Regions from separate parts of the Exiguobacterium sp. s194 genome, predicted to be linked through region 2. Evidence: riboswitches for the same ligand, from Rfam matches in the RefSeq annotation. Region 2 holds a riboswitch; the other holds the start of a gene.
The links. Region 2 has a riboswitch for FMN ahead of KNP85_RS03605 (ECF transporter S component). Riboswitches for the same ligand answer to the same signal wherever they lie in the genome.
Positions count from the first base shown of each region.

Region 1: it holds a riboswitch for FMN, as region 2 does, so the genes downstream of both, ribD (bifunctional diaminohydroxyphosphoribosylaminopyrimidine deaminase/5-amino-6-(5-phosphoribosylamino)uracil reductase RibD) here and KNP85_RS03605 (ECF transporter S component) in region 2, are expected to answer to the same signal.

Region 1 is NZ_JACSLT010000002.1:111,170-114,582, forward strand. Features, by position in the region: gene KNP85_RS02445 (homing endonuclease associated repeat-containing protein) at 1-118, opposite strand, end outside; gene KNP85_RS02450 (undecaprenyl-diphosphate phosphatase) at 572-1,384, shown strand; FMN riboswitch at 1,479-1,621, shown strand; gene ribD (bifunctional diaminohydroxyphosphoribosylaminopyrimidine deaminase/5-amino-6-(5-phosphoribosylamino)uracil reductase RibD) at 1,774-2,853, shown strand; gene ribE (riboflavin synthase) at 2,834-3,413, shown strand, end outside.
Region 2 is NZ_JACSLT010000002.1:332,130-335,542, reverse strand. Features, by position in the region: gene KNP85_RS03620 (Rossmann-fold NAD(P)-binding domain-containing protein) at 1-846, opposite strand, end outside; gene KNP85_RS03615 (hypothetical protein) at 975-1,217, shown strand; gene KNP85_RS03610 (HesB/IscA family protein) at 1,258-1,614, opposite strand; FMN riboswitch at 1,712-1,853, shown strand; gene KNP85_RS03605 (ECF transporter S component) at 2,013-2,600, shown strand; gene KNP85_RS03600 (nucleotidyltransferase family protein) at 2,679-3,257, shown strand; gene KNP85_RS03595 (NupC/NupG family nucleoside CNT transporter) at 3,352-3,413, opposite strand, start outside.

The DNA.
Region 1 (3,413 bases), 220 kb from region 2:
GATACACAGAGCGTCGTGGACGTTCCTTCAACAAGTCGCCGAGCAGTCGAATACAGTGAATCATCCTCTGCTGTTCGGTGGACAAGTGGTGGGATTTAGTGGATAGCGTTTGACTCAATGATGGTTCCTCCTTCCATGGACTCATATCTGAACCGACAAAGATGACGAAGTTGCTTCTACAATCATACTATCGGCCAGTTTTTACAATTTATAAGTGCATTGTTCAAGTTTTTTTAAACCGATTTTATGAACGGGTAGGTCTAAAGTCCTGTTTATACTTTGAAAAAATGGTAACAGTTCTATTACAAATTTAATATTAAATGGGTTCAATTGTAAACAAAAAGTTTTATCGTGGCTAATATGTAATAATCTGTACGAAAAAGTACCCAACTGGCCAATGGGGTCATCACCGTCGCACCAGTTGAGTACTCTTCTATAATAAATTTAATTTTCAGACTAATCAAATGAAAGTTTTGAAAATAACGATTTTTTTTTGAAAGGGTGGTCAGTGAAACGAACGGTCTGCTAAAATAATGGAATTGATGTAAATAAGAAAAGAGGATGTTACGATATGACAATATGGTTATTTTATCTCCTACTCGGCTTGATTCAAGGGTTCACCGAGCCGATTCCAATCTCATCAAGCGGTCACTTGGTCATCTTCCAAGAGCTGTTTGATATCGAGTTACCGGGGCTCTCCTTCGAGATTTTCGTGAACTTTGCCTCGTTGCTCGCCGTGTTAACGATTTATCGGCAGGACGTCGTCCGTCTCGTCGTCAGTCTGTGGACGTTCTTGTTTAAAAAGGACCGCAGTGACGAGACGATGGTCGACGTCAAGTTCATTGGTCTCTTGCTCGTCGCCACGGTCCCAGCCGGTGTGCTCGGCGTCCTGTTCGGCGATTGGATTGGCGAGAAGCTCAGCGGCGTCGCCACGGTCGGTTATACGCTTATCCTGACCGGGGTCGCGCTCTGGTTCATCCGGAATATGCGAGGGAATAAAGGAGACGGCGGCATCACGCTCCGCGACGCCATCTTAATCGGTCTCGCTCAAGCGGTCGCGCTCATCCCAGGGATCAGTCGCTCCGGGGCGACAATCGTCATGGCGATGTTGCTCGGCATCAAACAAGAGTCGGCGCTTCGCTTCTCGTTCTTCCTGTTCATCCCGATCAGTCTCGGGGTGACGATTTTAGAGGGACCGGAGTTGTTCACGAATCCAGAAACACGTGATTTGTTCGGACCGCTCATCTTGGCGTTCATCGCCTCGTATGCGCTCACGGCCATCTCGCTCAAATGGTTCCAGCACATCATGGCGAAAGGCGAGCTCAAATACTTCTCCTTCTATTGCTGGGTTGTCGGACTCCTCGTCGTTTTATTCTTGGCTTGATTTACAAAGCGTTGCTCACACGAGCGGCGCTTTTTTTGCGCATTTCGTTTTGCCATCCATTTATTTTTGCGCTAAAGTGGAGACGTACAAACAAATATTCCTTCGGGGTCGGGTGAAAGTCCCAACCGGCGGTGATGGGCGCGAGCCTTAAGTCCGTGACCCGGTCGCACGTGTGCGAACGGTGGATCTAGTGCGATTCTAGAGCCGACAGTATAGTCTGGATGGGAGAAGGAAACATGACAGGTCCACGCGACCTGTAGTTCGTCGTACGTTTTTCTGTAAAGAAAACGCTTATTTGGCTTGCCCAAATGACGACGGACGACTCCCACCGAGACCTTGAGGATCATTCCTTGAGGTCTTTTTGTTTGTACGAAACAAGGAGGGAGATTATGCAACAGTACATGCAACAAGCCATCCAATTGGCCAAATCCGCCTCTTCGACCGGCGTCAATCCGCGCGTCGGGGCCGTCGTCGTCAAGGACGGTCGGGTCGTCGGGTTCGGCGCCCACTTGAAGGCGGGGGAAGCGCACGCCGAAGTGCACGCCATCCGCATGGCCGGTGCTGCCGCCTATGGCGCCACGATGTATGTCACGCTCGAACCGTGCTCGCATTATGGCAAGACACCGCCGTGTGCCGATTTAGTCGTAGAGTCGGGCATCAAACGGGTCGTCATCGCGATGAGCGACCCGAATCCGCTCGTGTCAGGGCAAGGCATCGCTCGATTGAAAGCGGCCGGGATTGATGTCGAGGTCGGACTGCTCGAGAGTGAGGCACGAACGCTCAACGTGGCGTTCTTGCGCTCGCTCGAGACGAAACGGCCGTATGTCATCTTAAAGACGGCGACGAGCCTTGACGGCAAAGTCGCCCTCGATACCGGTGACAGCAAGTGGGTGACCGGAACCGAAGCGAGACGGGACGTCCATGAACTGCGGGCGTCGGTCGATGCGATTTTGACCGGTGTCGGCACTGTCCTCGCTGATGACCCGGCCCTCACCGTCCGGCTCGACCGCGAGACGACGGAACCGCTCCGGGTCGTGCTAGACCGAGAGTTACGCACGCCGCTGTCAAGTCAGCTCGTCCGGACGGCGAACGATGTGCCGGTGCTACTCTACACGACGTCCGACGATCAAACGAAGCGGGACGCGTTCATCGAGCGCGGCGTCGAACTCGCGGCGTACACGTCGCTCGACGCTGTGCTGCAAGACGTCTACGCACGCGGCATCGGTCGCCTGCTCGTCGAAGCGGGACCGACGCTCGTCACATCACTCTTGGACGGACGGTTCGTCGACGAGTGGGTCATGTACCAGTCACCGCGCGTGTTCGGCGGCAAGGGCGGATTTTACCGTTCGCATCATGACGGTCCGCTCGATGCAATCAATCGGTATGACGTGCAATCGATCGAGACGGTCGGCGCCGACATCAAACTCATCATGCGAGAGGGGGAGTCCGATGTTCACGGGAATCGTTGAAGAAATCGGTAGTGTCAAGGCAGTGAAACGCAACGGTCCGTCCCTCCGGCTCACGCTCGCCGGAAAAATCGTCCTCGAGGACGTGAAGCTCGGTGACAGTATCTCCGTCAACGGCACCTGTCTCACCGTGACGACGTTCGATCGTGACAGCTTCTCGGTCGATGTCATGCCGGAAACGCTGAAGGCGTCGAGTCTCGACGGGGTCCGCCCCGGCACGAACGTTAACTTGGAGCGGGCTATGCCCGCGAACGGACGCTTCGGTGGTCACTTCGTATCGGGTCACGTCGACGGGGTCGGGCGCATCGTCAAAAAACAATCGCTCGCGAACGCGGTCTATGTCGACATCAGCTGTGAGCCATCTCTCCTCCGTTATATCGTCCCGAAAGGTTCGATTTCGGTCGACGGGACGAGCTTGACGGTGTTTGATGTGACGGAACGCGGCTTCACGTTGTCGCTCATCCCGCACACGTACAGTGAGACAGTGCTCGGGATGAAACAGGCTGGGGATGCGGTCAATTTGGAATGTGACATGTTGGCTAAGTATATGGAAAAACTCGTAA
Region 2 (3,413 bases):
GATTGTTTGGAGGATGACCCGGTCGACCCAGTCATCGAGTTGGGTAAAGACAAAACCTGCCTTTTTCGCCTCGGCGATTGACATGTAATAGTCGACGTCCGTATCGTACGGCGACGACTCGCCGTCTTTGATGATTTGGACGGGTTTATTTAAGTGATGGCCAATCCGTTCCATGAGCGCCCCAAGTGAGATGATCCCTTCACTCGCCGCATTGAACGGTCCGGACACGTTGGCCCGACCGACCCATTCTAAAAAGGCCGCTGCCTCAAAACTTGAGATAAAGCCCATCTTCGCTTCGGGATGATGCAGGACGACCGGCTCTTCTCGACGGACAGCATCGATATAAAACTTGAGACGGTCCGTATAGTCGTCCGGGCCCAAGACGATTGGCAAACGGACGGTCGCGACCGGGAATGAGGCGCGATGGAAGAAGTAGGACTCGGCTTCCCGCTTCCCTTTACCATAGTCATGTTCGGATTCGAGATGATAGTCGTGGTGGAGCGGATTGAAGTCACTTTCTTTCAAATCGGCACCCGGTGCATAGACGGACATCGTCGACGTGAGCACATATTTGCCGACTTGGTCCATGAAGGCGTCCGAGGCGATTTTCGCTTGATATGGGTTAAAACAAATATTGTCATAGACGACATCATAATGATCGCGCGACAAGTCTTTCATCGTCGCCACCGATTGTCGGTCTCCTTTGATCGAACGGATTCCTTCCGCCTCGGGCACTTGGAGTTGTCCTCGCGTCACAATCGTCACATCATCCCCAGCTTCCGCCAACCGAAGTGCCAATCGCTTTCCGAAATAACGTGACCCGCCGAATATCAATACTTTTCTCATCGTCCCTACCCCTCCTACATAAAAATGACATCTCTTTTCATTTTCCCTTGCATCCTCTCGCCTAATCTTCCACTTCCTTGAATTTTTTTGTTATTCTTATATATATAGAAAAGAAAGAGGCGAGGCCCATGCATCAAATCATGTTAGAAAAAGGATGGACGTGTGAGTTACCGAAGCAATACGCCATCTACCAAAGTTTATCGGATTTCAGCCGCTACTCGGTCCTTGACCAAGAAGAAGAGAGCGTCTGTTCATTCCAAATCACGACCGACACGTGTAAAATCACGGCGTTCCGCCCTTGGCAACATCACATCGAATTGGATGCGACGTCAAAAGTGATTCGCTTGATTTTGATGGAAGAAAACGACTGAACCAAAAAAAGGCCAATCGTCCATATGATTGGCCTTTCGTTTAGCAATCTCCAGGTGTCCCGGCGTTCGACGCCGTCCGGAAACTCGAACCGCATCCGCACGTGGCGATGGCGTTCGGGTTTTTAATCGTAAACCCGCCACCGAGCATCGACTGCTTATAGTCAATCTCGAGGCCATCGACGACGCCATGATCGGCTTCAGCGACGATGACACGGACGCCGTGATGGTCGAACTGGATATCTCGATCCGTCTTGTCTTCATCAAACCCCATCCCGTACGAGAGGCCGGTGCATCCCCCACCTTGTACCTTGATGCGCAAGTACTGATTTTCGGGGTGTTCTGTCTGTTTCATCATATCGATGACTTGTAATGCAGCTGACTCTGTCAAATGAATCATCTGAACTCCTCCTTCATTATCTTAACTTCAAGTCAACTGACTTGAGATTTTGTGAAATATCTTGTATAACTAAACTGTAACAAAAAAAATTAAATCGTTCCATCTTCGGGGCAGGGTGAAATTCCCGACCGGCGGTATTGAAGACATGATCTTCTCAGCCCGTGAGCGAGCAAGGCGTTGCTTGCTGATTTCGTGAGATTCGAAAGCCGACAGTATAGTCTGGATGGGAGAAGATGGCGGCATCCGACCGATATCCGGATGTTTTCTTTGGTGTGGTCTAAACACCGATGAGAACATCTATTTCGTATGCGCGTAAACTCTCCCGATTGTTTGATACAATCGGGTTTTTCTATGCGACGGGTGCCATTCATCAAGGAGCGACAAAAGGAGAGATTTTGATGAAAACAACGCGCAACAAACGATTGACAACACTGGTGACGCTATCGATGCTCGGGGCCATTTCTTTTGTCCTCATGCTCTTTAACTTCCCGCTGCCATTCCTACCACCATTCCTAAAAGTGGACTTTAGTGACATTCCCGCGCTCGTCGCCGGAATCGTGTTCTCCCCACTCGCAGGCGTCGTGGTCGTCGCTCTAAAAAACGTCCTCTACTATGTCTTTAACGGTGGCGGCGTTCCGGTCGGTGAAGTCGCAAACTTCTTTGCAGGTGTCGCTTTCATGTATCCGGTCGCATGGTTCTACCATAAACGTAAAACGAATAAAGCGCTCGCTTCAGGCCTCGTGGCCGGCACAATCACGATGGCACTCAGCTTGGCGATTTTGAACTATTTGCTCATCTTACCAGCATACGCGTTCTTCTTCGGCATGACCGAGATGGCGCAACCGGCAGTCAAAACGGACCTCGTCCTCTATGGCATCTTGCCGTTCAACCTTATTAAAGCGTTGTTGATCAGCGCCTTGTTCGTCCCACTCTTCCTCAAGTTGAAGCCGTGGATCGAACGCCAGCGGATGCAACTTCAAGCGTAACTGACATGCACCTCGATTTCGATCGAGGTGCTTTTTATTTGGATACGTTATGCTTAGGAGAGGATTGGAGAAGATGGATTGAACACGACTGAAGAGGTGACCCTTTTTTTAGAAAATGATGATGAATTGATGCGTCTATTGACGACCGTCGCTTCGCTCAATTTACCCGACTGGTGGATCTGTGCCGGATACGTACGGGCGAAGATATGGGATGACGTGCACGGCTATCCAGTACCGACGCCGACCGAAGATGTCGACGTCATCTACTTTGACCAATCTCACAACGACGAAGCAATCGAAAAAGAGTATGAGGCACAACTATACGCTCTGTTACCAAACGTCCCTTGGTCGGTCAAAAACCAAGCCCGCATGCACCTGGTCAATCAATTGCCACCCTATCAGTCTGCGACCGACGCCTTGACCCACTTCCCCGAGACCGTCACGGCCATCGGTGTCAGCCTCGACAACAGCGGACGGTTGAAGTTGGCTGCCCCTTACGGCATTGACGACATCATTGGACTGAAATTGCGACCGACCCCAGCATTTGCAGACGGATCCCCGCATCACCACATTTATCAAGCGCGGATCCAAAATAAGAATTGGCAAGCCACTTGGCCGAAACTTCAAGAAGTGGACGTGACTCGTCACGGACTGTAGAACCCGACCGCCGATACGGTCGGGTTTTGCTATTCATTCATCTACAAAAAAAGAGCGACCACCGAAGTGATCACTCTGAGTATATCGTATTTGATTAGAGAAGCAGACCAGCAAGCGTGGCTGACATCAAGTTAGCAAGCGTACCTGCGAGAATCG